DNA from 2 places in the Peptoniphilus sp. BV3AC2 genome. Region 2 is predicted to be linked to the other one. Evidence: predicted binding sites of a transcription regulator. Region 2 holds the regulator's gene; the other holds the start of a gene.

Region 1 (22,857 bases), on a different contig from region 2:
TCTGCTTGAGAGAGGTCAAGTCTTCCATTTAAAAATGCCCTCTTGGTAAACTCTCCAGCTTCTGCGATTCTCGCTCCATTGTCAAGAAGAAGATTTAAAACACGCCTTACGGAGATGATTCCCCCGTGGGTGTAAATCTCCACCATGTTTTCTCTCGTATATGTGTTAGGCGCCATCATCTTAACGATTAGGACCTCATCTATAACTTTTCCATTTTCATCTATTATATGGCCGTAGCTCATCATTCTATTCTTAATCTCAGTGAGATTTTTCTGTCCTATGTGACGAAATACTTTGTCTGCTATTTCTACTGAGTCTTCACCACTCATTCTCACTATTCCAATGCCAGCTTCACCAGTGGCAGTGGATATTGCAGCTATTGTTTCTTTCATATTTCACCTCAGATATATTATACATCATGTAGCTAAATTTTAAAATTTACCCATAATTTTGAAGATAATTCTATCACGATTTATAATAATTATCAAAAATAAGATGCAAATATATCAGTAGGATAAGTTTATTTATGATAAGATTATATGTAGGAATATTTTAGAAAAAGGTGAACTATGAATATAAGAAAAAGAGATGGAAGGGTTGTGGATTTCGACAGAGAAAAGATTTCTACAGCCATCAAAAAATCCTATATCGGTATTATGAAGCCCTTCGAGGATTCATATATAGATAGCATTACAGATAAGATCGTTTATAAAGTAGAAGATCTCTACAAGGATACCATTCCAACCGTTGAACAGATTCAAGACTTAGTAGAGCTTGAACTCATCGAAGAAAAGGAGATCGACGTAGTTAAATCCTACATCACCTATAGGGCTGCCCACTCAAAGGACAGACAGGTGCTCCGAGGCTTCAACGAATATTTAGAAGACGACACCCTCGTTTCTATAATAAGAGATGTGAGAAACGATTATTCAAGGGAACTCTATCCAATCGAATCCCTCTTCCACAAATTCAGCTCCTTCTGCAAAAAGGACATGAGTCAAGATGATTCAAGGGCCATGCTTATAAGAGCTGCATCAGAACTTACTACCAAGGAAGCTCCCGATTGGGAATATATCGCATCTAGATTCTATAGATACGATTTAGAAATCAAGATAAACGAAAATTACAAAGGCATAGATACTCTCTACGAAAAGATTAAAAATCTTACGGAGATGAACCTCTACGGAAAGTACATCCTTGAAAATTATACCAAGGAAGATATAGATAAATTGGAAAAAGAACTCGTACCTGAAAGGGACAAACTTCTTACCTATTCATCCCTAGATCTTCTTGTAAAGAGATACCTCGTTCGTAGCCACGACATGAAAGTTTTGGAGCGTCCACAGGAAATGTTCATGGGAATTGCGATGCATCTTGCACTTCCAGAAGGAAAGAACAAAGTAGAGTGGGCAACTCGTATCTACACAGTGCTTTCAAAACTTCAAGTAACTGTAGCTACACCAACTATGAACAACGCTCGTAAACCATTCTACCAACTTTCATCCTGCTTTATTGACACAGTTCCGGATACCCTTGAAGGAATATACAGAAGTATCGACAACTTCGCCCAAGTTTCTAAACACGGTGGAGGAATGGGACTATACTTTGGAAAGGTGAGAGCATCCGGTTCAGATATCAGAGGTTTCAAAGGAGTTGCCGGCGGAGTTATAAGATGGCTAAGACTTGTAAACGACACCGCAGTTGCAGTTGATCAACTGGGAGTTAGACAAGGATCCTGCGCAGTGTATTTAGACGCATGGCACAAGGACCTTCCAGAATTTTTACAAATCAGAACCAACAACGGGGACGACAGAATGAAAGCCCACGACATCTTCCCAGCAGTTTCTTATCCAGATCTATTCTTCAGACTTGCGAAGAATAATATAGATGCTGATTGGTACATGTTTGACCCACATGAAATCATGGTGAAGAAGGGCTACTGCCTAGAAGATTACTACGGCGACGAATTTGAAAAGAAATACTACGAATGTGTCCACGACGCAAATATTTCCAAGAGAGTAATCTCTGTAAAGGACATGGTTAGACTTATCATCAAATCTCTAACTGAAACTGGAACTCCATTTGCATTCTTTAGAGATGCGGTAAATAAAATGAATCCGAACAAACACAAGGGCATGATCTATTCATCCAACCTTTGCACAGAAATTATGCAAAATATGAGCGCCATCGAGACTGTTTCCCAAGAAATCGAAACAGAAGAAGGAGATACAGTGGTAGTTACAAAGACAAAACCTGGAGATTTTGTAGTATGTAACTTGGCATCTCTTGTAATCTCAAATATAAACTTAGAAGACGACGAAGAAGTTGAGTACGTGGTTTCCACAGCGGTTAGGGGACTGGACAATGTAATCGATTTAAACTACTATCCACTTCCTTACGCAAAGATCACCAATAGCAAGTACAGGGCAATAGGTCTTGGAACTTCTGGTTACCACCACGCACTTATAAAAGAAGGAATCGCATTTTCAGATGAAGAAGAACATTTGGAATTTGCAGATAGAGTGTACGAAAAATTAAATTACTACGCAGTAAAAGCGTCAAACGAAATCGCAAAAGAAAAGGGAGCTTACGAATACTTCAAAGGTTCCGATTGGGACAATGGAGACTACTTCGAACTTAGAGGCTACCACGGCAAAGAATGGGAAGACCTAAGGGCAAGCATCCACGAACACGGAATGAGAAACGGATATATTATGGCGGTTGCACCTACTGGATCCACATCCATAATCGCAGGTACCACCGCTGCAGTTGACCCTGTTATGAAGAGATTCTTCCTAGAAGAAAAGAAGGGAGCGATCATCCCGCGTGTTGCACCGGATCTAAACACTCGCACCTTCTGGTTATATGAACAAGCCCACGAAATCGATCAATCTCTAATCATAAAGGCAACTGGAGTAAGGGGACGCCACATCGACCAAGGTCAATCTGTAAACCTCTACATCACCAGCGACTTTACCATGAGACAGATTCTAAATCTATATATAAGAGCCATGGAAGAAGGACTAAAATCACTATACTATGTGAGAAGTAAGTCCCTAGAAGTAGACGAATGCGAAGTATGTCAAGCATAAGGAGGAAAAATGGAAGAACTTAAAAAAAGAGGTCTATTCAACGAAAACGGAGACATAGACCTACAAAAGAGAACCATAATAAATGGTAACACCACAAACTTAAATGACTTTAACAATATTAAGTACAAATGGACCAGCGACTGGTACAGACAAGCCATGAACAATTTCTGGATTCCTGAAGAAATCAATCTTTCTCAGGACGTGTTAGATTATAAAATTTTGGACGAAGCAGAGAAGAGAGCATTTGACAAAATCCTATCATTTCTAATATATCTTGACAGTATCCAAACTGCACAACTTCCAAACCTACAAGCGTATATTACAGCAAATGAAATAAATCTATGTCTTTCAATCCAGTCATTCCAAGAATCAATCCATTCTCAATCCTATTCATATATTCTTGACACCATATGCTCACCGGAAGAAAGAACGGAAATACTATACCAATATATAAATGACAAAACCTTGCTTGAAAGAAATAAATATATCACAGACCAATACGCAGGATTTTTAAATGACAAGACCAAGGGCAACCTAATGCATGCTCTAATCGCCAACTATATATTAGAAGGAATTTATTTCTATTCAGGATTTATGTTCTTCTACAATCTTGGAAGAAACGGAAAGATGCCTGGAACAGTTCAAGAAATCAGATATATAAACAGGGACGAAAACACACATCTATGGTTATTTAGAAGTATAATTCTAGATCTTAAGAAAGAACAACCAGAACTCTTCACAGAAGAAAAGGTAGAAGAGTATAGAGCACTTCTAAAATACGGAGTTGAAGAAGAAATCGCCTGGGGTAAGTATGTAATCGGCGATGATATCCAAGGACTAACCAGCAAGATGGTTGAAGATTATATCAAGTATCTAGGCAACCTAAGAGCAACCAACTTAGGCTTTGAGCCACTTTACGAAGGTTATGACAAAGAAGTAGAATCCATGAAATGGGTAACCCAATACGCAGACATCAACCTACTAAAGACCGACTTCTTCGAAGCAAAAGTAACAGCATACTCAAAATCAGCGATAATAGAAGACGACCTATAAAATAAAAGGCTAGGAAAAAATATTCCTAGCCTTTTTTTAATCTATATTTCTTATTCTATCCACAACACTGTTTTGGCTGTGTTTTTCATAGAACCTACCAGTAAATAGTATTCCAATTATAATATTTACACAGTTCACAAGTATAAGTGGCATGATTACAAATTTATAGGAAGTCCACTTAGTTTGTTCCATAAAATCTATCAAGATGTATTTATCTACAAGAAGCATAATGATGAAAGAAAATACTAAGCCACATAAAGAATAGATCAAATTCTTTTTCACCAAATATTTTTTAATATTTTTCTTTGTCATTCCAATTGCTTCAAGGATTGATAAGTTAACCATGTTTCTTAATATTTCAGTAGCAATAACGTTAATAAAGTTAAGCACAGATATTAAGAATAATACTATAGATAAACTATAACCCACAAATTCTATAAGATTTTTGAAATCTTTAAAAGACTTTATCTGAAGATCTCTTGAGTCATAGGAAAATCCTGGTTCATTTTCAAAAGTTTTTAATAACTTATCAAAATTTTCTTTTTCACTATCTTCTACATCAAATCCATAGGACATTATACTTTTATCTCCTGTGAGTTCTTTGTACAAATTAGGATTTAAATAAAAATATTCTAAATCTAACTCAGGGCTAGACTCATCAAATTGATTTTCCTGGATAATAGGATAATATCTCAATCCATCGGAAAAATTATAATTAATCTTTCCCATAATTTGGACTTCTTTAATGCTGTTTTTTACTTTGATCTTTATTTTATCGCCTGCTTTAAATGAAGATTTCTTATCGCTATCTTCACCTACAATGACATACGATCCGTTATTCCATTTATCTTTATCAAATTCTCCATCTATAAAATTTTGTTTGTTTATTAAATAGTCATCTATTCCCAATAATATTGGAGCAACTTTATTGTCTTCTATTTTTATATCTGGATAAGCGTATTCATAACCATAATAGTATAAAGCTCCCCCAGCTTTAAATCCCTTTTGATTTTCTATTTCGCCGATATACTTTTCATTAATACCGTCCTCACTTCCTGAGTACATATACCTAAAATATTTTGGGCTTGCTATATTATAGTCCGTTGCAATTACATCAGAAATCCCCTTTTCTAGATCAATATTGCCTGTATAAGTTAAGACACTATTCAAAATAACAGCAGAAAGGCTAATAGATAGAACTATGGATATAAATCTAAATTTATTTGAAAAAACCTGTCTTTTTGCAAGTTTTCCTAGTGAAATAGAATTACTTTTGTATTTCTTTTTTACTTGAGTTTCATTATATTTACTAGCATCTATTGGTGAAATTTTAGCTGCATATTTTGCTGGACTCATAACTGATAGAAAAACAGTTAATAAAGTAAATATGGTAGAGAAAAGTATAACTAATAATATTAAGGCTAATGATAGATTTATATTCGCTAGCATTACATTAGAAGAAAATATTTTATTTAAAATTATTTTACCAATAGAAATACCTATGGCATTTCCTATTATTATAGATGGGATAGAAACTATAAAAGATTCTAAATGAACAAGCTTTTTAACTTGAACTTTTGTCATACCAATTGTTTTAAGCAGTCCTATTAAATTTATATCTTCATTTACAGATATTTTAAATATATTATTGATAATTAAAAATCCTGCAATCATTACTAAAATTAATAAAAGTAATGCGGGTAAAAATATCAAAAAGTCTGCGTTATCACCTCTAGATAAAATATAAGCAAAATTAACACCAATTCTTATTTCTTTATCAGATAAATTTCCAGGGCTATCTGCTACTTTATATCCATTCCTCTCTGCTATTTTTAAGAGTTTATCTTTTATCATAAAAGAGTTTTTTAGCATTACTTCCAAATCTTTATTATTTTTTGGAAGGGATAATTTATCTACATAAGCTTTCGATAAGTAAATTTGTCCTACACCAACGTTGGAATCTATTGGACTTTGATATGTTCCAGATATAACAAAATTTCCCATTTTCTTTTCTATGATCTCTCCAGTGTAAGGTTTTTCTATATTAAATGGTACTTTTATTTTTTCTCCAACTTCACCTTTGTAGCCTAGTTTCTTTGCAGTGGTTATATCTATAAATACTTCATCTTCTCTTTCGGGATACTTTCCATTGACATTGTCAAATAGTGACCACTCAAATCCATTGTTATCTATATAGGATAGTTCTGCACTTATTTTTTCATCATCAAGAATACCAACTTTCTCTCTTATTGAAAATTCCTTTATATCTTTATCCTTGGATAAAACTTCTATATCTTTGTTAGACAGTTCTTTAAATGATCCGTGGCTGATCGACCCCACAGTTTTCATCGTTTGGGTTTCCATGCTTTTTCCTAAACCTAAGGCTACGGAAAATAGACTTGTAAATAGTATAGAAGTCAAAGCAATTGCTAATAAGAGAATATTTCTCCTACTTTTATTAGCATTTAAAATATTTTTTGCTAAACGTTTAATATAAGCTCTATTTTTGACTTTCATTTTTTCCCACCAGCTTTCCATCTTCTATCCTTAGAGTTTTTTCTGCAGCTTGAGCTACGGCATCATCGTGAGTAATCATAAGAATAGTATTTCCAAGCTCTTTATTAATCTTTTTTAGTAAGTAAACAACTTGGGATGATGATTTTGAATCCAAATTACCTGTAGGTTCATCAGCTAGTATTAAAGATGGTTTGGTAACCAAGGCTCTTGCTATGGCAACCCTTTGTTGCTGTCCACCTGATAATTCATTAGGCATTTTATATTTTTGATCACTTATCTCTAGAATGTCTATTACTGAATCCACATATTTTTTATCTACTTTGTCTCCATCAAGACCAAAGGGAATAATTATATTCTCATATACATTTAGCATGGGCAAAAGATTATATGCTTGAAAGACAAAACCAATATTTCTTCTCCTAAAAATGGTTCTCTCATCATCTTTCAATGCATAAATGTCGGTATCATCAATTAAAACTTTTCCGCTTGTAGGATAATCAAGTCCTCCTAATAAATGTAATAGGGTTGATTTACCAGATCCAGATGCTCCTATTATAGAAATAAATTCTCCTTTTTCCACATCGAAAGATACTCCGTCAAGAGCTCTTACTTCCACGTCATTTGTTTTATAATATCTTTTTAAATTTTCTACTTTTAGCATATCTATCACCTCTTCAAATTTAATATAACACTTATATCTTACAAAGTACTTACAAGACTTCTTACAGTTTTGTAAGAAAAAAGACTTCTCACAAGGGGAAGTCTACTGAAAATTTTATTCTATTTTCGTCTAAAGACGCTCTTATATTTCCGCCATGCTTTTCTATAATTTCTCTGGCTATAAATAGACCTAAACCCAAACCGTCCTTGGAAACTGAATTTTTTCCTCTATAAAATCTTTCAAATATCTTTGGCAAAGTTTCTTCTGATAGGTCTTTGCACTCATTTTCTATGTCTAAATTATAGTTTAGGTAAGATTTATAAACTGAAATATTAATTGTAGAACCATTTGGCGAGTATTTTATAGCATTATCTACTAGATTGTGAATGGCTTCTTTAAGCCATCTTTCGTCCAAATTGAAAATTAAGTCTTCGTCTTTTAAATTTATGCTTATACATTTTTCATTCAATATTACTTTAAATTCTCTCAAAACATCTTCTACTATGTCTTTTAAATTTGCTTGATGTTTTTGTAAGGAAATAATATCGGATTCTAGCCTAGAAGATTTTACTAGGTTTTGAATTAAAAATTCTGGTTTATTAAGTTCATACTTTATAATTTCAAGATACTCATCTTTCGGATCATCTTCTAAAAGACTAATGTATAATGAAAGGTTGGTAATGGGCGTCTTGGTTTGGTGTGATATATCTGCTATTAAATCTTTTGTTTTACTTTTTTCTGTATTTATTTTCGCTTCTTTTACTTGGCTGGCATATAAGAATTTAATGAGTTTTGATTTTATTTTAGATAATTCCTTTTCATCAAATTCTGTAATTTCTAAATTTCCATCCAAAGCCTTGTCAATATAGTCTGAGAGTTCACTCATCTCACTTCTCAAGACAATATATTTATATAAAATAATTCCAATTATAAGAGCTAAAAGACCTATTAAAAATTCCATTTATAACCAACTCCAAATACTGTTTCTATTGGGTCATAGGGTTTTAATTTGTTTCTTATTCTAGAAATGTTGACACTCAGTGTATTTTGATCAATAAATTCATCATCTATTCCCCAAACAAAATCAAAAAGTAACTCCTTAGTAATAACTTGAGACTTGTTTTTTATCAGGTAGTATAAAATTTTTGTCTCTGTTCTTGTGAGATCTATATTTTTATTATCTACATAGAAAGTATTTTCATTGAAATTAAAGTCTAAACCATCTTTCTTATAAAGATTTAAATCACTAGACACTATTTTTTCAAAAGCTCTTTTTATCTTTGCTTCTAATATTCCCAAAGAAAAAGGTTTTGTTAGATAGTCGTCTGCCCCTAAATTTATGGCTGAGATTATATATGCTTCTAGATCTATAGCCGATAAAACTATTATAGGAATCGATGAAGATTGTCTAGTATATTTTATTATTTCAAGCCCATCTCCATCCGGCAAATTCATATCGAGTAAAATCAAATCCGCATCATCAATAAAATTTTTAGCTTCACTAATTGTGTTTACAGAGAAAACCTCATAATCTTTATTTAAAGCTATAGAAAGTCCTTTATTTAAATTTTTGTCATCTTCAATTATTAATATCTTTTTCATATACCACCATAAATAAATCCAATTTGTTTATAATATTATATCATTTAATCATTCTTAGTAATTGTTATGAATCTTTTAAAATTTTTATACTTAATTTATGGTCTATAGCATAATGTTTTAAAGTTTTAAATTTTAATAATAAAATCTTACATAAAAATGGGCATTAAAAAAACCGGCTTAGCCGGTTTATTTATATTATCCTTCGAATTCTACTGAATTTTCCCAAAGTCCGTGAATGTTGCAGTAGCTTAGTGCGTATACTGTTGCTTTCTTAGGACATTTTACGTTTACAGTTACTTTTGGAACTGAAAATAGTTCTTCTTCACCATGAGCTTTAAATTCGTATGATCCTACTTCGATAGGGAATTTAGCTCCTTCTGGTTTTACAAATACTTTGATCCAAGAAATGTGATGTTCTAAAGTATTTGGGTGAGCAATATCTTCACCAACTTCTGCTACGATTTTGATTCCTTCTTCGCAACATCTTTCTACGTGTAGTGCTGGTACGTGTTTTTCGTTTTTCCAGTCACCTGATTGAATTGTTTCTGTTAATTTCAATTAAATTACCTCCTTTTATCCTCTCCCTGTATTAATACCCAGTTTTTTTCTTTTAACTCAAATATATTTTATGGTAATTTAATTATCTTTTGGCTGATTTCCTTCTTCAATCAGTTCGTCTAAATACTCTGTGGTTAGATCATTCATCTTTTCCTTAGGTATATTATGGACAGTTAAAGCACCTTTCCAATCCAGCGCCTCTCCATCTTCTTTTCTATTTTTTTCTGGAACTAGGATGATTGAATAACTCTTTATTTCTAGATGTGTCTTTTCCATGGTTTTGGATGCTTCTTGTAAATACTTTATAGCTATTTCTTTGGTTGGTTCTTCTGCATATCCAAATACATTTACCTCTACCCTAAAAGGAAAGTGGTCGAAGTCTACCTTTTCGTCTAAGGTAAGTTCATTATAATCTTTTTCATCTGATAAGATTAGATTTAGTTTAAAAGGAAGATTTTCCTTTTTAGCAAGTTCTTTGCCGTAATTTCGAAGCTCATCTTCAAATCTAAGCCAAGTGTTGAACTTAATATCAAAAAAACTATCAGATTTAAAGCGACCGAGGCTGTCAAACGCCACTTCGAACTTGGTGTCTTCGCTATTTTCATCCTGAAGCCTTACAGTATAGTATGCGGTTTTAAAGTTGTAGAAGATTTTATCTCTCTTTAATTTGTAATCCTTGTAGTTTTCGTCTATGTACTTATTCGCTGCTCTACTTGCCAAGGCTTTTGAAATTGGATTTCCAAAGAATGCATTTACAAAGAATAGCGCCACCCCAAGTAGAATTATCATTATTATTTTAATTAACTTGTTCATAGCTCCTCCTTTTTTCTATTTTAACATATATAACCATCAGTTTTTATTTTCTAAGGAAGATATACTTATCCTTCTTATTTTAAAATCTTAGACAATTTTAATCTAAAAATTTATTTCCAGAAAATTTCATAAAAAAAAGAGGCTTCTGCCTCTAATTTTAATTTTTATTATTTACTTTAAAACGTAAACTTTTACGTTTCTTCTGCCGAATCTAAGAGCCTCAGCATTTGAGTTAAAGAATAGGTCTATTCTCTTACCTTTTATCGCTCCACCTGTGTCTTCTGCAGTTGCGTATCCGTAGCTTGGCCATCCGTCCATTGATTCGACGTATAGTCTAGATCCAAGTTTTATAACTCTTGGGTCTACCGCCACAGCTCCCACTCTTGCTCTAGTTCCCATTGCGGTCTTTGAGCCTGCTGTTGGATCGTATGCTGTAGCTTCCATAATATAGACTGCTACTACTTCTTCGCCTTTAAATTCGCCTGCTGGAATTTGATCTTCAATAACTTTTGAACCTACTTCACGGACTTCTGTGATAGGTTCCACAACTACATCGCTTGATAGAATTTGTGAGCCTTCTGGCTTTCCATTTACATATGTAGTTTCGATTGTGTCGATTCTCTTTCCATCTACACCTGGAGTTATGACATTTGTCTTTCCTTTTTCAAGTTCTTTATTTAAGTTTTCAAGAACATCGAATGGAACTACTTCTTCAACCTGTTTGGTCTCTGTCGTAACTCTTGCTATTGTAATTTTATTATCTACTAATTCGTCAAGTTTTGGTTCAGTTCTGTCGAGCTTATTTAATTTGATTCCTAGATATTCTAGGACTTCTTTGGTGGTAGCACCTTGAGCTTCTTCAATAACTGTTTTGTTTCCATCGTATATTGTAATGGATCTTGGTGATTTGATATAAATAGTCATGCCTTCTTCGATTTTAGAAGACTTCTTAGGTTCAACCAAGTCTTTTTCTTTTAATTCAATTTTTTCTTTTGTAATTAGCTCTTCAACCGTCGCTGAATAAGTTAATAATGTTTTTTCTCGACCATTAATGTTCAAAATTACATTTTTCCCTTTTACTAATGAAGAACCCATGGTGATTGCCATAACAAGTAGCAAGGTCACTATGAGGAATCTCTTCACTGGCTTAGAAGAATGTGATTTGTTCATAATACCTCCTTCTTAGTTACCATTTTGTAACTAATTCTTTTTGAAGTATATATGATATTAATTTATATGTCAAATTTTTGTAACTCTTTTGTTACTTTTAGAAGTAATTTTAAAAATTTTCGCTATTTTAAGCCATTTTGTTCTGTAACAATATTTTTTTATTTTTATACAGCTTTTTTACAGTAACGCAAATAAATGGCTTGTTACAGCCATTCTTATTTTTATATTACATTTCCATTACATTTTGATAACAAAAAATCCGATCTCCGGATTATTCGTTTTTTAATATTTCTATAAAGGCTCTGGTCATCTTTGCGGTAAATCCCCAGATCAAATTATCTCCGTACTCATAGGTCTCCACAGTTTCAACTTCTAGGCGTCTTTTGTACTTCTTCGCCTCTGGAATTAGTTCGTAGGGAAATCCCGTGGTCCTTTCAATTTTAAGTTCGATGGGATAACTTTTCGGACTATTTTCCATGAGATATTTAAGTGGCACTGTAAAGATATATTCCACTTCATCTTTATTTGGAATTATTCTTTTGTAATCTTCCTTAATTATTCCAACATAGGTGTAGATAGTTAAGAGCTCTGGCTTCACAAGGTAGTCAGATCTTCCGATTATTTCTATCTTGTCTCTTCCTATGAGGAGTTCTTCTGATGTTTCTCTTATGGCTGCTTCTTTTGGGCTTTCACCAAAATCTATTGCTCCGCCTGGAAAAGACACTTCATAAGGTTGTTTTCTTAGAGTTTTCGCTCGTCTTTCGTAGAGTATGTGAAGCTCTCCATCTATTTCTATTAAAGGAATCAAAACCGAGTAGCTACTTTTGTTGTCTACCGGTTTTGGAAAGTGATTTTCAATTTTAGATTTTATTTTCTCAATGTTTTCCATTATTTAAGTTCTGATGTGCAATGTGGACATCTTGTAGCTTCTATAGGTATTTCACTCTTGCAGTAAGGGCATTCTTTTGTAGTAGGTGCTGCAGCTTCTTCCTCTTTCTTGCCTAAACTTTGAATCTTGTTTACATTTTTAATAATAATAAATATTACAAGTGCTATGATTAAAAAGTTTACAATATTTTGTATAAAGTTTCCGTAGGCGAATACTGCTGTGCTTTCCTTTGCCTTTGCAAGACTTTCATAGGTGTTGCCATCTAGTGCAATATACTTTTGAGTGAAGTCAACTCCACCTGTTATTACTCCTATTAGTGGCATAATTATATCATCTACTAGAGAAGATACGATTTTACCAAAGGCACCCCCGATGATTACCCCTATTGCTAGGTCTAGCACATTTCCTCTCGCTATAAATTCTTTAAATTCTTTTATAAAATTTTTCATATCTTACCTCCCAATAATCCTATACCCCTATTTCATGTTTACTAATTTTATTTTGTTGTTTTTGATTAATTCTAGGGCGTATTCGTCCACTCTGTAGTCGTCTTTATAGTAGATTTCTGTTATGCCTGCTTGGAGTAGAGCCTTGGTGCAATTTAGACATGGAAAATGTGTTACATAGCATTTGCAACCTTTGACGCTGATGCCTTCCTTTGCACAATAGAGAAGAGCATTCATCTCTGCATGGATGGTGGCGATGCAGTGGCCATCCCTCATGGTGTGACCGATCTCGTCGCAGGATTTATTTCCTGATAGGGATCCGTTATAGCCTGTGGACACGATTCTATTGTCCTTATTTACTAAGATGCAACCTACAAAGGCTCTGTCGCAGGTGCTTCTCGTGGCTACCATCTCTGTTATTTCCATAAAATATTCATCCCAAGATTTTCTCATTTTGCCTCCTTCGCCAATTTATCCACCAGTTCGTTGTAATAAACTCCTGTATGGGCATCGACTTTTATAAACTTAACTTCCATTTTATTTTTGATTTCGTCGTAGGTCTTCTTGTATTCTCTCGTTAAATCCAGATTCGTCTTCCAGTTCCCAAGTGCCCAATCCTCTATGCCTCTGTAGTCGTAGTGAAGGTACATTTTTTTGTATCCAAGCTCCACACCTCTTTTCATGGCGATGATTGCGCCTTTTAATTCTCCTGAGACATTTCTAGATTTTGCATTTTCTTCGTCGAAAAATCTAGCACTATACTTTTCTTCTACGCCTTCTGAGTAGAGGTAGACTCCGTAGGAATAGGAATGGTCTTCCTTTCTATAACTTCCGTCCACATAGGCTAAGATTTCGTCACTCTTTAGCTCATCTATATCTTTTATCTTTATTTCTTCTTCTATAATTCCTAAATAGCTTTCTGCTTCTTCAAAAGTTTTGAACTTTTTGTAGGCTGCACCGCTAAAACCTGTAACTTCTCTCTTACATTCATCCCAGGTGGAATAGATCCCTGGGTTTCTTCCATTTTTAACTGCGTAGTACATTCTTCACCTCAAGATTATTCTATCAATTAAACCTTTAAATTTAAAGGGTAGAGGTTTAAATAAGACTCTTCAAAATTAATTTTTTAATTTCTGTAATCTGATAATCGCATGGATTTTGTCTAACTCTTTATAAAAGATATATTTCCGTATAAATTTTCAAAAAAATAATTTTGCACAAATTTCCAAAAATTTTGCATAAAAAAAGGAAGACTTTCGCCTTCCTAATCGTTTATTACATCATTCCTGGCATACCGCCCATTGGTGGCATTGCAGGTGCTTCTTCTTTAATTGGTCCAACTGCTGCTTCTGTTGTAAGAATCATAGCTGCTACTGATGCTGCGTTTTGTAGTGCAGATCTAGTTACCTTAGTTGGGTCTACGATTCCTTTTTCAATCATGTTTCCATATTCTTCGTTTAGAGCGTCAAATCCAATTCCTTCAGCTTCTGATTTTATCTTTTCAACGATTACTGATCCTTCAAGTCCTGCGTTTGCTGCGATTTGTCTAACAGGTTCTTCTAATGCACGAAGTACTATTTCTACTCCTGTCTTTTCATCGCCAACGGATGCTTCTGCTACTTCTTTTACTTTTTTCATTGAGTCGATAAGAACGGTTCCGCCTCCTGGCACGATTCCTTCTTCAACTGCTGCTCTTGTAGCTGATAGAGCATCTTCTATTCTAAGTTTTCTTTCTTTTAGTTCAACTTCTGTTGCTGCTCCTACATGGATAACCGCAACTCCGCCTGCTAATTTTGCAAGTCTTTCTTGAAGTTTTTCTTTGTCAAATTCAGATTCTGTTTGTTCGATTTGGCTCTTAATTTGTGCGATTCTCTTATCGAGTTCATCCTTGTCTCCGCCACCGTTTACGATTACTGTAAGTTCTTTTTCACATCTTACTTTGCTTGCGTGTCCAAGCATATCAACGGTTGCTTCTTTTATATCCATTCCTAAGTCTTGAGAGATTACTTGTCCACCAGTTAGGATTGCAATATCTTGAAGCATTTCTTTTCTTCTGTCGCCATAGCCTGGAGCCTTTACTCCTACTATGTTTAGAGTTCCACGAAGTTTGTTTAGAACAAGTGTTGCTAGTGCTTCGCCTTCGATGTCGTCAGCGATAACCAATAGTGGTCTTCCTTCTTGTAGAACTTGTTCTAGTAGTGGAAGTAAATCTTGGATATTTGTGATCTTTTTATCTGTAATAAGGATGTATGGATCTTCTAGATTTGCTACCATCTTATCTGGGTCTGTTGCCATGTAAGGGGATAGGTATCCTCTGCCAAATTGCATACCTTCTACTACATCTAGTTCTGTGCCCATGGATTTAGATTCTTCAACGGTTATAACTCCGTCTCTTCCTACTTTTTCCATTGCTTCAGAGATTAGTCTACCGATTTCTTCATCTGCTGCTGAAACTGATGCAACTTGTGCTATTGCTTCTTTAGTTTCAACTACCTTTGAGAATCCCTTTATGCTTTCAACCGCAGCTTCAACTGCCTTTTTAATTCCTTTTTGAAGGATCATTGGGTTTGCTCCTGCTGCTAGGTTTCTCATACCTTCTGTGATTATTGCTTGTGCAAGTAGGGTTGCTGTTGTAGTTCCATCCCCGGCAACATCGTTGGTCTTAGTTGCTACTTCTTTTAGAAGTTGTGCACCCATATTTTCAAATACATCTTCTAAATCTATTTCACGAGCGATTGAAACTCCGTCGTTTGTAATAAGTGGAGCTCCGAATTCCTTACCAAGGATTACATTTCTTCCCTTAGGTCCAAGTGTTACCTTTACTGTATTTGCAAGTTTGTCGATTCCATTTATCATGGATTCTCTTGCGTCTTCTCTAAATTTAATTTCTTTTGCCATTTCTACCTCCTATTATTTTACAACTGCAAGTAGATCTTGATATTTAAGGACTATGAATTTTTCTCTTTCTAGTTCAACTTCTGTGCCAGCATACTTAGAAAATAATACTTTGTCCCCAACTTTTATTTCATCTTTGGTCTTGTCATCATCAAGTATTTCTCTTCCTATTGCTATTACTTCTGCAATATTTGTTTCTTCTTTTGCTGAAGATGGAAGAACTATTCCAGATACTGTCTTTTCTTCCAATTCAATTTTTTTGATTACGACTTTGTCGCCTAATGGTTTAAGTTCCATAAGTCCCTCCTTGTATAATAAAAATTATAAACTATTTAATTAGCACTCGGTCTCTTTAAGTGCTAATAGTATTATAGTATCATTCTATTTTTTTTGCAAGTCATAAAGATAACTTATTTTCATATCTTTTATATTTATTGTAAGCTTTTGTTTGTCTTAAAAATTTTTATATGACGAAAAATATCTTTTTATTTTCTACATAATTTTTTCATTAAAAAAGGTGCGACTCGCGCACCTCTTATTACTAATTTATTTATTTTTCTTTGAAGTAGCTTACGCCGCTTTCAAATATTTCTTGGATATCTGAATCGATATTTTTGTAAAGATCGTCTGTAACTCTTTCTGAGTGACCCATCTTACCTAGGATCTTTCCATCCTTTGACATTATGGCTTCTATTCCGTAGTAGGATCCGTTTGGAACTACTTCGTATTGGGCTACAACCTGTTCATTTTCTAGAAGTTCTCTTAATTTTTCTTCATTTACTATGAATCTTCCTTCTCCATGGGAGATTGGAATCTTGTAGCTGTCCTTTTTAAGTTTACTTAACCATGGTCCGTTCTTGGTTAGCATATTTGTACTTACAAATCTTGCTATATGTCGAGATGAGTTATTGAAGGTCAAGGTTGGATCGTCTTCTTCTATCTCTTTGATCTTTCCATATGGAAGAAGTCCGGTCTTTATAAGGGCTTGGAATCCGTTGCAAATGCCGACTATAAGTCCGTCGTTTTCTTCTAGCATATATTCTATGGATTCTCTTATCTTTTCATTTCTTAGAACATTTGCGATGAACTTACCAGAGCCGTCCGGTTCGTCTCCCATTGAAAATCCTCCAGGAACTGCAAGGATGTTTGCTTTTCTAATTTCCTTAGCAAATTCGTCTATGGATTTTTTAATTTCTTCTTCATTTCTATTTTTAAATAAGACGATCTTCGCTTCTGCTCCTGCGTCTTCAAGGGCTTTTCTAGTGTCATATTCACTATTTGTACCTAAGAATGCAAGGACAAGCGCATTTACCTTAGTAACTTTATTCTTGGATTTAAGTCTTCTTTCCACCTTTTTATTTTCAATCTTAGCAGGTTTTTCTTCTATTGCTCCTTTGAAGACTGAATCAAGAGTGTGTAGGTAGGCATCTTTTAAATCTTTAGAATTTAATTTTTCGCCGTTAACTGTGATTTCTTCTTGGAACTTACCGATTTCTTTTATAAATTCTCTATCTTCTTTAAATTCTACGACGAAGCTTGCAAATTTATTGGTGTATAAATCTTCTAGCTTAACATCAAACCCTGTGTTTCCAACAGCCATTTCATAAATAGTTGGCAGAATTCCCTTGCTACAAACCTTTATAGAAATAATATTTTTACTTCTAATTTCTTCGTAGATCTTTTCGTAGTTTGATTTTAATCTATTTAGATCTAGGGTTCCATTTTCATCGTAGTCGATGTCGATTAAACCGATCTTACCTTCATTTTTAAATTCTGGGCTCACGATATTTTCCACGTCTTCTGTGGTCACTGCAAATGAAATAAGTGTCGGTGGCACGCTTATATGTTCAAAGGTTCCGCTCATGGAGTCCTTGCCGCCAATCGGTGGAGTTTCGAAAAATGATGATACTTCAAATGCTCCTAGTAGTGATTTAAGTGGCTTTGACCAAGATTTTTCGTCTGTTAATTTTTCGTAGAATTCTTGGAATGAAAGTCTAACTTTGTCTGTTTTTCCTCCTGCTGCAACGATCTTTGAAAGGGATTCAACCACCGCATAGTAACCGCCGAGGTAGTTACTTTCTTCGCTTAGGTATGGGTTAAATCCGTAACTCATAATAGATGCGGTCTTGGATTTTCCTTCTAGGGTTGGCACTAGGGCAACCATTGCATCTACTGGGTTTATGCTTTCTTTTCCACCAAGCGGATGAAGTACGGTTCTTCTTCCAACTGAGGAGTCAAATAGTTCGATTAAATTTCTCTTGGAAGTTATATTTAAATCTCCAAGATATTTATTTAAATTCTTTGGATCTTTATCATTTGATTTTAAAGTTTTAGGGAAGTTTTCAGAAGTAACTTCAACATTCATATGCCTACTTGCACCGTTTGTATTTATGAAGTCGTAGCAAAGATCTGCGACGATTTTGTCCTTGTAGTACATCCTCATCCTGTTGGTGTCTGTGATGTTTGCAACAATATTTGTATCTAGATTTTCTTCGTGGGCGTATTTCTCAAACTCTTCTACATCGTTCTTACTTAGAACTACCGCCATTCTCTCTTGTGATTCGGAAATTGCGATTTCCATTGGAATTAATCCTTCGTACTTAAGTGGAACATTTTCTAGGAATATATCCACGCCGTCGTGAAGTTCTCCAACTGCGACGCTTACTCCGCCTGCGCCGAAGTCGTTACATTTTTTGATAAGTCTTGTCGCTTCTTCACGTCTAAATAGTCTTTGAATCTTCCTTTCTTCCGGTGCATTTCCTTTTTGCACTTGGGCAGATTCTGTAACGATTGAAGTGGTGCTGTGGGATTTTGATGAGCCTGTCGCTCCGCCGATACCATCTCTTCCAGTTTTGCCTCCGAGTAGAACTACCACATCTCCCGCTTCTGGTTCTAGTCTTACCACATTTTCCATTGGTGCTGCAGCTATTACAGCTCCAGTTTCCATTCTCTTGGCAACATAGCCTGGATGGTAGATTTCGTCAACGAGTCCTGTTGCTAGTCCGATTTGATTTCCGTAGGAAGAGTATCCGTGGGCTGCTTCTGTGGTTATCTTCTTTTGAGGAAGTTTACCCGCCATAGTATTTTTATCCCTTGGATCAGCGGCTCCGGTTATTCTCATTGCTTGGTAGACGTAACTTCTTCCGCTTAGTGGGTCACGAATTGCTCCGCCGAGACAGGTTGATGCACCACCAAATGGTTCTATTTCTGTTGGATGGTTGTGGGTTTCATTTTTGAACATAAGGAGGTAATCCCTTAGTTCTTCCTTGCCACCAATGTCGATTCTAGTCTTAATCTTTACGGAGCAGGCGTTGATCTCGCTTGAAACTTCTAGATCTTCTAGTCTTCCTTTGGCTCTTAGATACTTGGATAGAATTGTTCCAAAACTCATTAGGTTTATCGGTTTTTCAATCTTTAGTTCTTCTCTTATCTTTATATATTCGTCGAAGGAATTTTTAATTATTCTATCAAGCTCTGTCTTTTCGTCAAAATTAATATCTAAAAATGTGTTGAAAGTGGTGTGTCTGCAGTGGTCTGACCAATATGTGTCGAGGATTCTGATTTCAGTTTCGCTCGGATCTCTATTTTCAGATTTGAAATAATCTCTTATACATTTTAAATCGTCAAGATTCATCGCAAGAGATTTTTCTTCTAGGAAGTTTTCTAATTCTTCTTCGCTGAAATTTATAAATCCTTCATAGGTTTCGTTCTTGTCTGTGGTCTTAAGTTCTTTTTTAAGGGTTGTAGGGATGTTTAGAAGCTCAACTCTGTGAGAGTCCACAGGGTTTACCAAGAATTTTTCAATTTTCTTTAGTTCTTCCTTGGTTGCTCCTTTTATTTCATAGACTTTTGCACATTTAGCCGCGATTTTTTCATCTGTAACTAAACTTACAGTGTCTAGGATTCCTTGTTCCCTTTGGTCGAATTGACCTGGAAGGTATGCCACAGCAATGGTATCTTCCATCTTGCTTTGAAGTTCCATAGCATCTTCGAAATACGCATCGTCTACGACTTTTTCGCTAAGAATGGTGTAGAGAATCTTTTCGATGCCTTCCTTTGACATTTCAAGGTCGTACCTATTGTAAACCTTTAGTCCTTCTAGTTTTATTCCAAGAGAATTTTCGATTTCACTTTGGATTCCTTTGGATTCGTGGTCAAATTCATCCTTCTTCGCAACGTAGACCCTCTTAACTCTAGGACCGATGTCCTTTCTATATTCCATATTTTCAAATGAAACTTCTTTTACATCGGAGTAAACTGTTTCTATTACTTCGTCGAAATCATCTCCAGAGTAAACGAGGTTTAAAACTCTACCGCCACTGGTCTTTTGAACTCCGTCTTCAAGTTTTGTTCCGCAGTAGTAGATACTACTCTTGGTAGGTCCAATGTGGATTTCTTTGCCATTTTCGTAGGAGCCTGGATAACCGCCACTTGCAAGGACTAGGCAAAGTGCCTTTTTATTATTTACTTTTAAATCTACTTCGTCTAATTTTCCTTCGGAAGTTTTTTGAAGAAGTTCTAGTAGGTCATTATCTATAAGTTCTAGGATTACTTGGGTTTCTGGGTCGCCGAATCTCACATTAAATTCTAGTACTTCGATCTTTTCATCGGTAATCATAAGTCCGATAAAGAGAGCTCCTCTGTAATCCATATTTTCTTTTTGAAGTCCTTTTAAAATCGGATTTAAAATTTCTTCTTTTATTCTAGGCATAAAAGATTCTGCCATTAAATTCGGTGCGTAGGTTCCCATGCCGCCGGTGTTAGGTCCGATTTCTCCAGTATAGGCTCTCTTGTGATCGCGAGAAGTTGGTAGAGGAAGGATGGTCTTCGTGTCAGTTAGGCAGATTAAACTCATTTCAAATCCTTCTAAGAATTCTTCCACCACCACTTTTTTGTCACCGTAGACTCCGTTAAATACATCTTTTAAGAATGATTGTGCATGGGATTTATCTTCGGCAATGAACACTCCTTTGCCTGCAGCTAAACCATCCGCCTTAAGTACGACTTTTCCATCTCTTGTAAGTAGTTTTTCTGCAAACTCATAGGCGCTCTTTTCGTCGTCAAATTCGCCATATTTTGCAGTTGCTATATTATATTTTTCTAAAAATTTCTTTGTATATGATTTACTTGCTTCAAATTTGGATGGGAGTTCTTTTGGTCCGAAGATCATCTTTCCATTTTCTTCAAACTTATCTACGATTCCCAAAGTAAGAGGAAGTTCTGGACCGACAACTGTGTAGTCAATATTATTTTCTAATGCAAATTTTAATAGTCCATCTATATCATCTACTTTTATACCAGTATTTTCTCCAAGGTTTAAGGTGCCTCCATTGCCCGGTGCAAAATAGAGTTTTCTGTCCTTATGTCCTTTTAGAATATTGTGTCCAAGAGCGTACTCTCTTCCGCCGCTTCCAACAATAAGTATATTCATCATTACCTCCTACATACTTATCCACTTTCAATTTATTTCTCTCTAATCAAAATATTACCACATATATAGAAAATTTTGTGAAATTTCGGGTGTATAAATCTATATTTTTTCAACCATTTTCTGATGCTTCTTTTTATTTTTAAATACCAAAATCAAGAGAAATTATCCTCCTATTATTTTTTATTATTTACGAAAAACATATAAATTTTTACAACAAAAAACCAGACTTTCGCCTGGTTATATTCTTATCCCCATATTGCTCCGAATAAAATTCCAAGAAATATAGCAGGAATCATATTTGCACTTTTAAAATCTCTTATCCTTAACATGGTAAGCCCAATTGCAAGGATTAGTATCCCTCCAACACCGTTTATGTTTGCCATAATCGCAGGTGTGAAGAAATCTTTTAAGTATCTTGCTAGGAAGAATATTCCTCCTTCATAAATCATAAGTGGCACTCCGGAAAACATAACTCCAACTCCTAGTGTGCTCGCTAGAATAAATGCGGTTATCCCGTCGAATACAGATTTGGTTATAAGAAGTGAGTTATCTCCCATAAGTCCTGCGTTTAATGCTCCGATGATGGTAAGAGATCCTACACATAGAATAAGTGAACCACTTACAAATCCTTCCACGAAGGTTGAGTCTCCTTCTTTTTTGCTTACAACCTTTTGAATTTTATTTCCAAGGGATTCAATTCTCTTTTCTATATCTAAGTAGGTTCCTATGGCAAGTCCTATGACCATGGCAAGGATTATTTGGATAAAATTTTCTCCCTTTAGGGCAGATTCCATACCTACCACAAAGATTGAAAGAGATAGCCCTGACATGATTTGGTCTTTGTACTTAGAGCTAAGTCTTGAACCTACAAAGTTGCCGGAAAGACCGCCTATTAATATTGCCACAAGGTTTATAATAAGTCCCTTCATCACTTAACCCCCAATTTATTATCTCTTCCATAGAAGAATAGGTACTGTTGCGCAAAGCCTGCAGATTTTCCAAAATACTCTCTACCGAGTATCGCCACTTCAGACTTCTTAACTTCCTTTTTAAAATATAATTCTTCCATAACTCTTTTGATCCACACATCCACAGGGAATGATTCGCTCCTTTTAAATGCAAAGAGTAGGATGCAGTCGCAGACCTTTGGACCGACTCCAGGAAGTTTCATCAGTTCTTCTCGTGCAAGTTCCAAATCCATGGTAAAGAGAGGTTCGATTTCAACTTCTCCATTTAAAATCATTTGAGAAGCCTTTACGATTCTTTCGTCTCTAAAACCAACCTTTGCAAACTCACGAAGATCCTTTGGATCAGCCTTGGAAAGAGCTTCTACAGTTGGAAAAGCGTAGTATTCTCCATATGGATTTTCTATCTTCTTCCCATACATTCTGCTTATGTCCCTAATGGAATTTTTAATTCTCTTAATATTATTATTTGCAGAAATTATAAATGTGATTATGGTTTCAAAAGGCTCTTGGTTTAGGATTCTAATTCCTTCGCCGTAGAGCATGGCTTCCTTTAGAGTTTCATCCTTAGAAAGATGAGCCTTTATATCTAAATAGGATCTATTTAAATCAAAATAATCCACCAGGTGAGCGTTGTAAAATTCCTCGTCCACTCCTTCTAGATGGATGTCATCTCCATCTCTATACACTCGAAAGACTCTGTTAAATGCCACATTTATAAATGAACCGTCCTCCAACTCGTCCCAGCGGAAGGCTTGACCACAT
Region 2 (10,165 bases):
CCCAACTACCGTCACCCTGAGCGAGGAAATTTATTTCCGAGTCGAACGGGTATAACCTCCGAAGGTCAAGTCTAGGCAAGTGAAATCATCCGTACATAACCCCACTATGGTGACTGTCTTCCTTGTTTGTAGTTAAAATAAAAAACTTTAAATTTCTTTGGCACTTTTTGTCTCTTTTTACTATTTGTATTTAGAAGCAAGAAAAAAGCTTCTACTTTTAATAAAGGAGGTGAAATTTTGAGCTCAAAACTCCTTGTGGGTCCTCCTATTGAGAGGAGGCTCATCAAGAACAATTTCCGTTCGAGGTACAATGTTCCCATTCGCTACATCGTCATTCATGATACTGGAAACCCTAGTCCTACTGCTGATGCTATGAATCATTTCCGCTATTTTAACGGCGGGTACAGAGGGGCTTCGGCTCACTACTTTGTGGATGATAAGAGGATAGTGCAGATCGTTCTTGACAGATACGCTGCGTGGCATTGTGGCGATGGTAGGGGAAGGTTTGGTATTACCAATTCCAACTCTATCGGGGTCGAACTTTGTATCAATCGTGGAAATAACATGGCTAAGACTTATGATCTGGCAACCGCCTTGGTGGTAAGTCTCATGCTTAGGTACGATATCCCAATTGAAAGAGTGGTGAGACATTACGATGCTTCACGCAAGAGGTGTCCTGGTCACATGTATGGTAACAATTGGGAAAAATGGCACAGTTTCAAAGAAAATTTAAGGAGGAATTATGAAGAAACTAAGATTAGACAGAAAAGTTGATGAAAATGGCAAGACTAAAATCCACAAAAGATTTTTGCCTAAGTTAAGTGATGGCGTGACTGATGAGAATATCAGAGGGTTAAAAGGGACTTTGACTTTTATCCAAGGGGACATTACTTTAGTTAAGATTGAAGAAACAGAATTTTAAGGAGGATTAAATGATAACTAAAAGATCGGTAAGATTTAGATTAAAAGATGAAACAGCCAAAGTATTTTCTGTGACTTTTGACAATCCAAAGGAAGACATTAAACAGGCTGATATAGCTGCTTTCAATTCTTTTGTGATGGAAAATGACATATTCAGACCTTATGGTGCTAAGGTTGCATCTTTAGTTGGTGCTGAACTTGTGACAGTGACTAGAACTGATATAAAATAATGGAAGATTTATTACAAATTATTTCAAATATTGGATTTCCTATGGCGATTGCGGTGTACCTCCTCGTTAGACTCGAGGGTAAACTGGATGCACTGACCCACGCCTTGCAGGAGTTGACAGAAAATATTAAACATGGTATTAATTGAAAATAACCAGGATGATGATGGTCCCGGTTATTTTTTTTTGTTTTTTGGTTTTTGTTTTTTTGGTTTTTTGGGGGGGTGTGATCATCCGTGTTTGTTCTCTCCAGGGTTATACCCATTCGACTACGACGGTTCCGCCTTGTTCCACCGTCTCCGCTCAGGGTGACTGTCTTCCTTAGGTACTTTTTTAGAGAACACCTTCCCAACTGCCGTCACCCTGTAAGTGCGTTATACTGCCCAATTTGTCATCCTGAGCGAAGACGGTTTGCCGTCGAAGTCGAAGGATCTGACCTATATTTAACCCATATCTGCCAAAAAATCATCCTTATATAACCTCCAAATGTCAAGTCTAGGCAAGTGAAACAATCCGTACATAACCTCACCAGGGGAGAGATCCTTCGACTCCAGAGCCTAACGGCTCTTCCGCTCAGGATGACTAGGTGGGTGTCTATTTTCCTTTATTTTTCAAGACAAAAATGGTATGTTGACAACGAAAAATTATTTGCTATAATATAAATAGAACATATGTTCTTTTTAAGGATCTACCTTTAAGAACAAAATATTTTATATGGAAAGGAGTAATTATGATTACCAATTTTAAATCCTCTGTGGATGTTCATTCTTTAAACGAAAATATTTCTGGCGTTGCCACTGATTCTATTTCAAAGGACCGCATTGCTGGTCTGATTTCTATGTATCCCAACATTTCTCATGATGATCTTTATGAGATTATCGAGGCTTATCGTCCTCTTATCATCTCTAGTATCCAGAGTTTCTGCCCGATTTCTAAGGAATTCTCTGATCTATACAACGATGGCGTGGTATACTTAATCGAGAGTCTTTCTAATTTCGATCCTAGTCGTGGGTTCACTTTCGGCGCTTATATTAAGTCCGGTCTTAGGATTTATTATTTGGATACTCTTAGATATTTGATGAGGTATGCTGACAGTCCCGATGTGGAGGATTATATGGCGGCTTCAGATTCTTTGGAGGATGATTTTTTTAGGGACAAGGACTACGCTTCTCTCTACGATGCGATTGGGTCTTTGAAGTCTAGGGAGAGGGAAGTTATTTTTCTAAATTTTTACAAGGGTTTTAGTCTTTCTGAGATTGCTAGTGAGCTTGGGATATCTCTTAGGACTGTCAATCGGGTCAAACAGGCGGCTCTTGATAAGATGAAGGAGTTTTTGAAAGAGGCGTAGGGGTTATACCGTCAATCATTCCCCGCTGTTGTCATCCTAGCGATATCCTCTCAACAACAGTAATCCTTTTTAACCAAGTCTAGGCAAATGCATTGTAGCGGAAGTATGTAGGTGGTCGTCACTCTGCAATAGTGTTACACCGCCCAATTTGTCATCCTGAGCGAAGACGGCTTGCCGTCGAAGTCGAAGGATCTGACCTATATTTAACCAAGTCCTTGCAAAATAACATACATACATATTGAATTCTTCTATTAATCCGTTTTGGATTAATTTTTTTGTTTTTGTGGGTTTTTTGGGTTTTGTAGCGGAAGTATGTAGGTGGTCGTCTTCTTCTGGAACTTTTATAGAGAATACCCTCCCAACTGCCGTCACCCTGAGCGAGGAAATTTATTTCCGAGTCGAACGGGTATAACCTCCGAAGGTCAAGTCTATGCAACTATAATTTCTCAAAATTATTAATCCTATCCCACAGATCAATCCATTCCGGATTGTCCTTTTCAATAAGAGAATTTTTCTTTTCCCTAGTCCATTTTTTTAATTGTTTCTCTCTAGCAATAGCATCATAAGCAGTACTATAAATTTCGAAGTGAACGAGCTTATGAGTATGGAACTTTTTAGAAAAACCATCAACCAATTCATTCTTATGTTCATAAACCCTTCTAACTAAATCATTTGTAAAACCGATATAAATAATTGTATTGCTACTGTTGCTCATGATGTAAATATAATAATTCATAAATTTTCCTTTTTTATTTTATTATACCAGAATAGAATAATAAGATTGTTTAATCATCTATGTTGGACCCCACCAGGGTTATACCCATTCGACTCCAGCTCCTTCGTCGCTTCCGCTCAGGGTGACTGTCTTCCTCTGGGGTTTTCCTTATATAATGTCGGTAGGTGGTCGTCACCCTGAGCGAACGCAGTGAGTCGAACGGGTATAACCTCCGAAGGTCAAGTCCTTGCAAGTGAAACAATCCATGCATAACCCCACCAAGGGAGAGATCCTTCGACTTCAAAGGCTACCGCCTTTTCCGCTCAGGATGACCATATGGAGGAGTGGACCTCACTATAGTGACTGTCTTCCTCTGGGGTTTTCCTTATATAATGTCGGTAGGTGGTCGTCACCCTGAGCGAACGCAGTGAGTCGAACGGGTATAACCTCCGAAGGTCAAGTCTACGCAACTGAAATCATCAATACATAACCCCACCAAGGGAGAGATCCTTCGACTTCAGAGCCTAACGGCTCTTTCGCTCAGGATGACCATGTGGAGGAGTGGATCTCACTATGGTGACTGCCTTCATTTAGTTCTTCTTTGAAAATGGAAGCTGGTAGCTTCCGCTACAAAAAAATCCCTAAAAATTATTTGATAAAAATTAAAATATTTTAAATATTTTTAGCACTCTCACTTGACAACTGCTAAATATTTAGTTATACTATATATAGTCTTTAGCACTCGGAGAGTTTAAGTGCTAACAAAGAGGGTGACTATGGATACAAGAAAGATTGAAATTTTAAATGCGATTATTAAATCATATATTGATTCAGCGGTTCCCGTTGGTTCAAGGACTCTTTCCAAATGTTATGAATGGGGAATTAGTTCTGCTACGATTAGAAATGAGATGGCAGATCTTGAAGATCTCGGCTACTTGAACAAACCTCATTCTAGCGCTGGCAGGATCCCTTCTAATAAGGCTTACAGATTCTACGTTGATGAGATTTTAAATGCTATTAAGCTTGATCTTTTTGACAAGGATATCAGAAATAGTCTTATGGATGCTGGGACTGGAACCGAATCTTTTTACAGAAGTATTGTAAAGAGCATGGCTAAGTCCACTGGTCTCTTTACTTTCCTCATTAGTCCCAAGAAAAATTGCACGCTTATTAAGCATATTGAACTTCTTAAGCTTGATGATAATATTCTACTTCTACTTTTGATCGGTGATAATGGTCAGGTTGAGAGAAAGGTCATTAGCTACAATGGTGACATTGATGATGCTGATATTTTAAAGATTAAAAATATCTTAAATAAGAAGCTTACTCTTGTGGAATTTGATGAGATTTCTGAGATTGAGGTGGAAATTTCTGGTGATCTTACTAGACATCGTCAGCTTATCTTCGATATTGTTAAGGAAGCTAGTGATTTCAATAGAAATATTAAGTCTGTTGATATTTATTATGATGGTCTTTCTAATATTCTTAGTATTTTAGAGTTTTCTGATATGAATAAGGCTGTTAATTTTGTTAGTAGGCTTGAGGATGAGACTCTTTTCAAGGATATTATGAAGATTGATCTTCTTAATGACATAGATATTTCTATTGGCGATGAAAATGAAGATAATTCGCTTTCTGATTTTGCGGTGATAAGGGCGTATGTTAAGGGATTTTCTAAGGATATTGTCCTGGGGGTTTTGGGTCCTGTTAGGATGGATTACCAAAATGCACTGGAAAAAACTTTGATTTATAGAAATGTTTTAAAGAATATAGTGATGAGGTGAGATAATGTATAAGAATGAAGATATTGATAATTTGGAACAGTGGCAAGATTTAAATGAAGATTATGATGAAATAAATAAAGATAATGATAGCAGTTCTGAACCTGAGATCTTGGAGCCAGAAATTTTGGAACCTGAAAGGGATTCAAGCTATGTAGAGCCTGAGGATCAGGATGATGAACTTGAAAAGATGAAAGATCAGTTTATTCGTCTTCAAGCGGATTTCCAAAATTACAAGAGACGCGCTGAGAAGGACAGGATAAACTACATGAACATGGGCCTTGAAAAGCTTGCACAGGACATTTTGCCTGTGGTTGACAACTTTGAAAGGGCTATTGATTCTGCCGAAAACCACGATTCTTTCTACGACGGAATTGTGTTGATTGAGAGAAGCTTGGTTGAGGTTTTAAATAAATTTGAAATTAAAGAAATTGACTGTTTAAATAAACCTTTTGATCCAAACTTTGAGCATGCGGTGCTTCTAAGTGAGGAAGAGGGTGTTGAGTCAGGACTTGTAACTGAAGTTCTGCAAAAAGGATATACCATTGATGGCAAAGTTTTAAGACCTGCAATGGTTAAAGTTTCTAAATAATAGGAGGAAAATGAAATGAGTAAAATTATAGGAATTGACTTAGGTACAACTAATAGTGCAGTATCAGTAATGGAAGGTGGGGACGCTATAATCATCCCTAATATCGAAGGTAACAGAACTACACCTTCAGTAGTAGCTTTTACAAAAGACGGAGAAAGATTAGTAGGTGAAACTGCTAAACGTCAAGCTATTACAAACCCAGATAGAACTATCCAATCTATAAAGAGAGAAATGGGTCACGATTACACAGTAGATATCGATGGTAAGAAATATACTCCACAAGAAATCTCTGCTATGATTCTTCAAAAGTTAAAATCAGATGCAGAAAGCTACCTTGGTGAAACTATCACCGACGCTGTTATCACAGTGCCTGCATACTTCACAGATGCTCAAAGACAAGCTACTAAGGACGCAGGAAGAATCGCTGGTCTTAACGTTAAGAGAATCGTTAATGAACCAACTGCAGCAGCTCTTGCATATGGCGAAGACAAATCAAAAGGATCTGAAACTGTTATGGTTTATGACCTTGGTGGTGGTACATTCGACGTATCTATCCTAGAACTTTCTGACGGAGTGTTCGAAGTACACGCAACTCGTGGTAACAACAGACTTGGTGGAGACGACTTCGACCAAAGAGTTATCGACTATATTGCAGAAGAATTCAAGAAGGAACATGGTGTGGACCTAAGAGCTGACAAGATGAGTTTACAAAGACTTAAAGAAGCAGCTGAAAAGGCTAAGAAGGAACTATCTTCAACTATGAGCACAAACATCAACCTTCCATTCATAACAGCTAACCAATCTGGACCACTTCATCTAAATATGGACCTAACTCGTGCAAAGTTCGAAGAACTTATTAGCGACTTAGTTAAGAAGACTGAAGGTCCTGTACTAGATGCTATGAAGGACGCAGGTCTTACTAAAGATCAAATAGACAAGGTACTTCTAGTAGGTGGATCTACAAGAGTGCCAGCAGTACAAGAATGTATCAAACGTCTAGTTGGCAAAGAACCACAAAAGGATATCAACCCAGACGAATGTGTATCCCTAGGAGCAGCAATCCAAGGTGGAGTACTTTCAGGAGATGTAAAAGACTTACTACTACTTGATGTAACACCACTTTCACTAGGAATTGAAACCATGGGTAATATCACAACTAGATTGATTGAAAGAAATACAACAATCCCAACTAAGAAGTCACAAATATTTACAACAGCAGCAGATAACCAAACTTCAGTAGATATTCACGTACTTCAAGGTGAAAGACAAATGGCACAAGATAACATCACCCTTGGAAGATTCCAACTTGATGGAATTGCACCAGCAAGACGTGGAGTGCCACAAATCGAAGTAACATTTGATATAGACGCAAACGGCATCGTAAATGTAACAGCAAAAGACCTAGGAACAGGAAAAGAACAACACATCACAATCACATCTTCAACCAACATGACTGACGAAGAAATCGACAAGAAGGTAAAAGAAGCTGAAATGTATGCACAAGAAGACCAAAAGAAGAAAGATCTAATCGAAGCTAAGAACAACGCAGACTCAATGATCTATCAATCAGAACAAACATTAAAAGACGTAGCAGACAAGATCAGCGCAGATGACAAAGCAAACATTGAAAAAGCTATAGAAGAATTAAAAGCTGTAAAAGATGGTGAAGATCTAGAAGGAATCAAAGCTAAGACAGAAAGCTTAACCCAAGCATTCTACAAGATTTCAGAAGAACTTTACAAAGCTCAAGCACAACAAGGTGGAGCAGAAGGCGCAGAACATCACGATGAAGATGTAGTAGATGCTGATTACGAAGTTGTAGACGACGAAGAAAACAAATAAATAAAATAAATATTGAGGGAGGTTAAGCCTCCCTTTATATTACATAAAATAATATGTGGAAAAACCTAGAGTTTTGTTGTAGAATAGTCTTTTGAAAGGTTGTGAAAGGTTGAGAGACTTTTATGAAATACTAGAGGTAAAAAGAGAAAGTACCCAAACAGAAATCAAATCTCAATATAGAAAATTAGCAAAAAAATATCATCCCGACCTGAATCCAGGAGACGAAGAAGCTGCGGAACACTTCAAAGAAGTAAACATAGCATACGAAGTCTTATCAGATGAAAAGAAGAGACAGATGTATGACGCTTATGGAGAAGACGGCATAAATGGAAACGCAGGCAGCTATGGCGGCGGATTCGGTGACATATTCGGAGATATATTTGACATGTTTGGCCAAGGATTCGGTGGATTCGGCGGATATTCTGAAGCAGAATATAAAAATAGACCGATAAAAGGCGACGACGTAAGAGTTGACATAATAATCGACTTTAGAGAATCCATCTTCGGAGCCAAAAAAGATATAAACGTAAAGAGAACAGAAACTTGCAAGACATGTAACGGCGAAGGAACCGCACCGGGAACCCACAAGCACACCTGTGACAAATGTAATGGAACAGGTAAGATCAGGACCGCCACATCATCACCATTTGGAAGATTTACTCAAGTGAGCGCCTGTGATAAATGCAAAGGAACTGGAGAGATCATAGACACACCATGTCCAGATTGTAAAGGTCACGGAACGAGAGTGGTAAATAAAAAGATAACCATCGACGTACCAAAGGGAATCGATGACAAGATGATCTTGACCCTAAGGGAAGAAGGAGACGCAGGACTAAACGGCGGACCAGCAGGAGATCTCTACGTCTATGTAAGAGTGAAAGAAGACCAAATATTCAAAAGAATGGGTAACGATTTGTACTTGGAACTACCAATCACCTACACAGATGCAGTGCTAGGAGGAAGTATCAAAGTACCGACACTTACAAAGCTTGTAGATTACGACATACCATCAGGCACAAAATCTGGAACCACATTTAGAATAAAAGGCGAAGGAGTGCCATACCTAAGAAAAGATGGAAAAGGCGACTTGGTGTTCAAAGTGGACATCCATGTGCCAAAGAAAATATCCGATGAAGAAAGAGAAATTCTAGAAGAACTTAGGAAAAAAGAAGGAAAAGAAATAAAGAAAGAAAGAGAAACATTTTTCGATAAAGTGAAAAAGTTTTTTGAATAGAATAGGGAATAATTTTGAATAGATGGGAGACCATCTATTTTTTTATTTTTATTTTTGGGTTTTGGGGGTTTGTAGCGGAAGCAAATAATCATCAGTGTTGACCTCACCGTAGTTATACCCGTTCGACTCCAGCTCCTTCGTCGCCTCCGCTCAGGGTGACTGTCTTCCTCTGGAACTTTTTTAGAGGACACCCTCTCAACTGTCGTCACCCTGAGCGAGGAAATTTATTTCCGAGTCGAACGGGTCTGACCTATATTTAACCAAGTCTTTGCAACTGCATAGTAGAGGAAGCAACCTGCTTCCATAAACTTAGATACTAAATTCTATTAACTTAGGCGATAGCCGTACGACAACCATTCTTACTATTCATCCTCGTAGCGGAAATCCAGGTTCCACAGCCGAATGGCGTAGATTCTTTAAATAATGCAAATAATTAGCACCTATCGAGGGACAACCATGCCAACCTCATCAATAATCTAACCCCACCAGGGGAGAGATCCTTCGACTCCAAAGGCTGTCGCCTTTTCCGCTCAGGATGACCGTGTGAAGGAGTAGACCCCGCTATGGTGACTGTCTTCCTCTGAAACTTTTTTAGAGGACACCCTCCCAACTGTCGTCACCATGAGCGAGGAAATTTATTTACGAGTCGAACGGGTCTGACCCATATTTAACCTAGTCTTTGCAAATGAAATCATCAATACTTGACCCCGCCACAGTTTAAATAATTCCTTAATTAATTCCGTACAGAGCCTATCGGCTATGGAAGCAAAATGCTTCCGTTACAAAATACCATATTCCTAAATTTCTTTTAATAACAAATTCAAAATCTTCCTCTAACCTATCCCATAGAATCCTTAGTCACAATCCTGGTATAGACACAACCTAAGCCACTGCAAGTGATTTTTGCTTTCGGCGTTAAGAAATTTTCCACTGTTTGAGCGAAGCGAGTTTGGAAAATTTTAGCCGAATAAGAAAATCACTACCAAAACCTCCTAATGCGAGGTGGGAAGAGGGAGCTCGAGGGAGAAGGGAGGAAACTGCGAGTCTCGAAGAGAAAACCGCAGGTTTTTTTGAGAGACGTTAATTCCCTCCCTCTCCCTCGTAAAAAAAGATTTGAAGAAGAAAGAATTGGTTTTGGTTATGTAAAAGATATTTATTTACATTTATTTTTATGGTTATAATAATCATCTATGTTGGACCCCACCAGGGTTATACCCATTCGACTACGACGGTTCCGCCTTGCTCCACCGTCTCCGCTCAGGGTGACTGTCTTCCTTTGGGTACTTTTATAGAGAATATTCTCCCAACTACGGTCACCCTGAGCGAACGAAGTGAGTCGAACGGGTATAACCTCTGAAGGTGAAGTTTTTGCAAATGAAATCATTATTGTATAATCACATCAGTGTGACTGTCTTCTCTTGGTTTTACTAAAATAATTCCTATATCAAAAATATTTCTCCAAATTTCTATCATCATTTATTAAACTTTATATTCATAATATAAAA

The links. The regulator HrcA, encoded in region 2, represses chaperone genes, less so after heat shock. The targets are predictions, from matches to a motif close to ATTAGCACTCNATANTATNGAGTGCTAAT.
Region 1: a site for HrcA is predicted at 16,032-16,060, ahead of HMPREF1252_RS08895 (co-chaperone GroES). Genes of this name have one in related genera too.

Annotation. Positions count from the first base shown of each region.
Region 1 covers NZ_AWXD01000034.1:61,762-84,618, forward strand. The annotation lists gene mnmE (tRNA uridine-5-carboxymethylaminomethyl(34) synthesis GTPase MnmE) at 1-392, opposite strand, end outside; gene HMPREF1252_RS08825 (ribonucleoside-diphosphate reductase subunit alpha) at 570-3,092, shown strand; gene HMPREF1252_RS08830 (ribonucleotide-diphosphate reductase subunit beta) at 3,102-4,145, shown strand; gene HMPREF1252_RS08835 (ABC transporter permease) at 4,182-6,683, opposite strand; gene HMPREF1252_RS08840 (ABC transporter ATP-binding protein) at 6,646-7,323, opposite strand; gene HMPREF1252_RS08845 (sensor histidine kinase KdpD) at 7,412-8,284, opposite strand; gene HMPREF1252_RS08850 (response regulator transcription factor) at 8,272-8,925, opposite strand; gene HMPREF1252_RS08855 (class II SORL domain-containing protein) at 9,121-9,483, opposite strand; gene HMPREF1252_RS08860 (hypothetical protein) at 9,562-10,296, opposite strand; gene HMPREF1252_RS08865 (3D domain-containing protein) at 10,468-11,466, opposite strand; gene HMPREF1252_RS08870 (CoA pyrophosphatase) at 11,738-12,355, opposite strand; gene mscL (large conductance mechanosensitive channel protein MscL) at 12,355-12,804, opposite strand; gene HMPREF1252_RS08880 (cytidine/deoxycytidylate deaminase family protein) at 12,832-13,254, opposite strand; gene HMPREF1252_RS08885 (viroplasmin family protein) at 13,251-13,844, opposite strand; gene groL (chaperonin GroEL) at 14,077-15,699, opposite strand; gene HMPREF1252_RS08895 (co-chaperone GroES) at 15,712-15,993, opposite strand; gene HMPREF1252_RS08900 (phosphoribosylformylglycinamidine synthase) at 16,247-21,127, opposite strand; gene HMPREF1252_RS08905 (DUF554 domain-containing protein) at 21,373-22,056, opposite strand; gene HMPREF1252_RS08910 (DNA-3-methyladenine glycosylase) at 22,056-22,857, opposite strand, start outside.
Region 2 covers NZ_AWXD01000021.1:206-10,370, forward strand. The annotation lists gene HMPREF1252_RS04895 (N-acetylmuramoyl-L-alanine amidase family protein) at 256-774, shown strand; gene HMPREF1252_RS04900 (hypothetical protein) at 743-922, shown strand; gene HMPREF1252_RS04905 (DUF2922 family protein) at 933-1,151, shown strand; gene HMPREF1252_RS09560 (YvrJ family protein) at 1,193-1,297, shown strand; gene HMPREF1252_RS04910 (sigma-70 family RNA polymerase sigma factor) at 1,879-2,496, shown strand; gene HMPREF1252_RS04920 (GIY-YIG nuclease family protein) at 2,933-3,232, opposite strand; gene hrcA (heat-inducible transcriptional repressor HrcA) at 3,967-4,995, shown strand; gene grpE (nucleotide exchange factor GrpE) at 5,000-5,584, shown strand; gene dnaK (molecular chaperone DnaK) at 5,600-7,426, shown strand; gene dnaJ (molecular chaperone DnaJ) at 7,536-8,660, shown strand.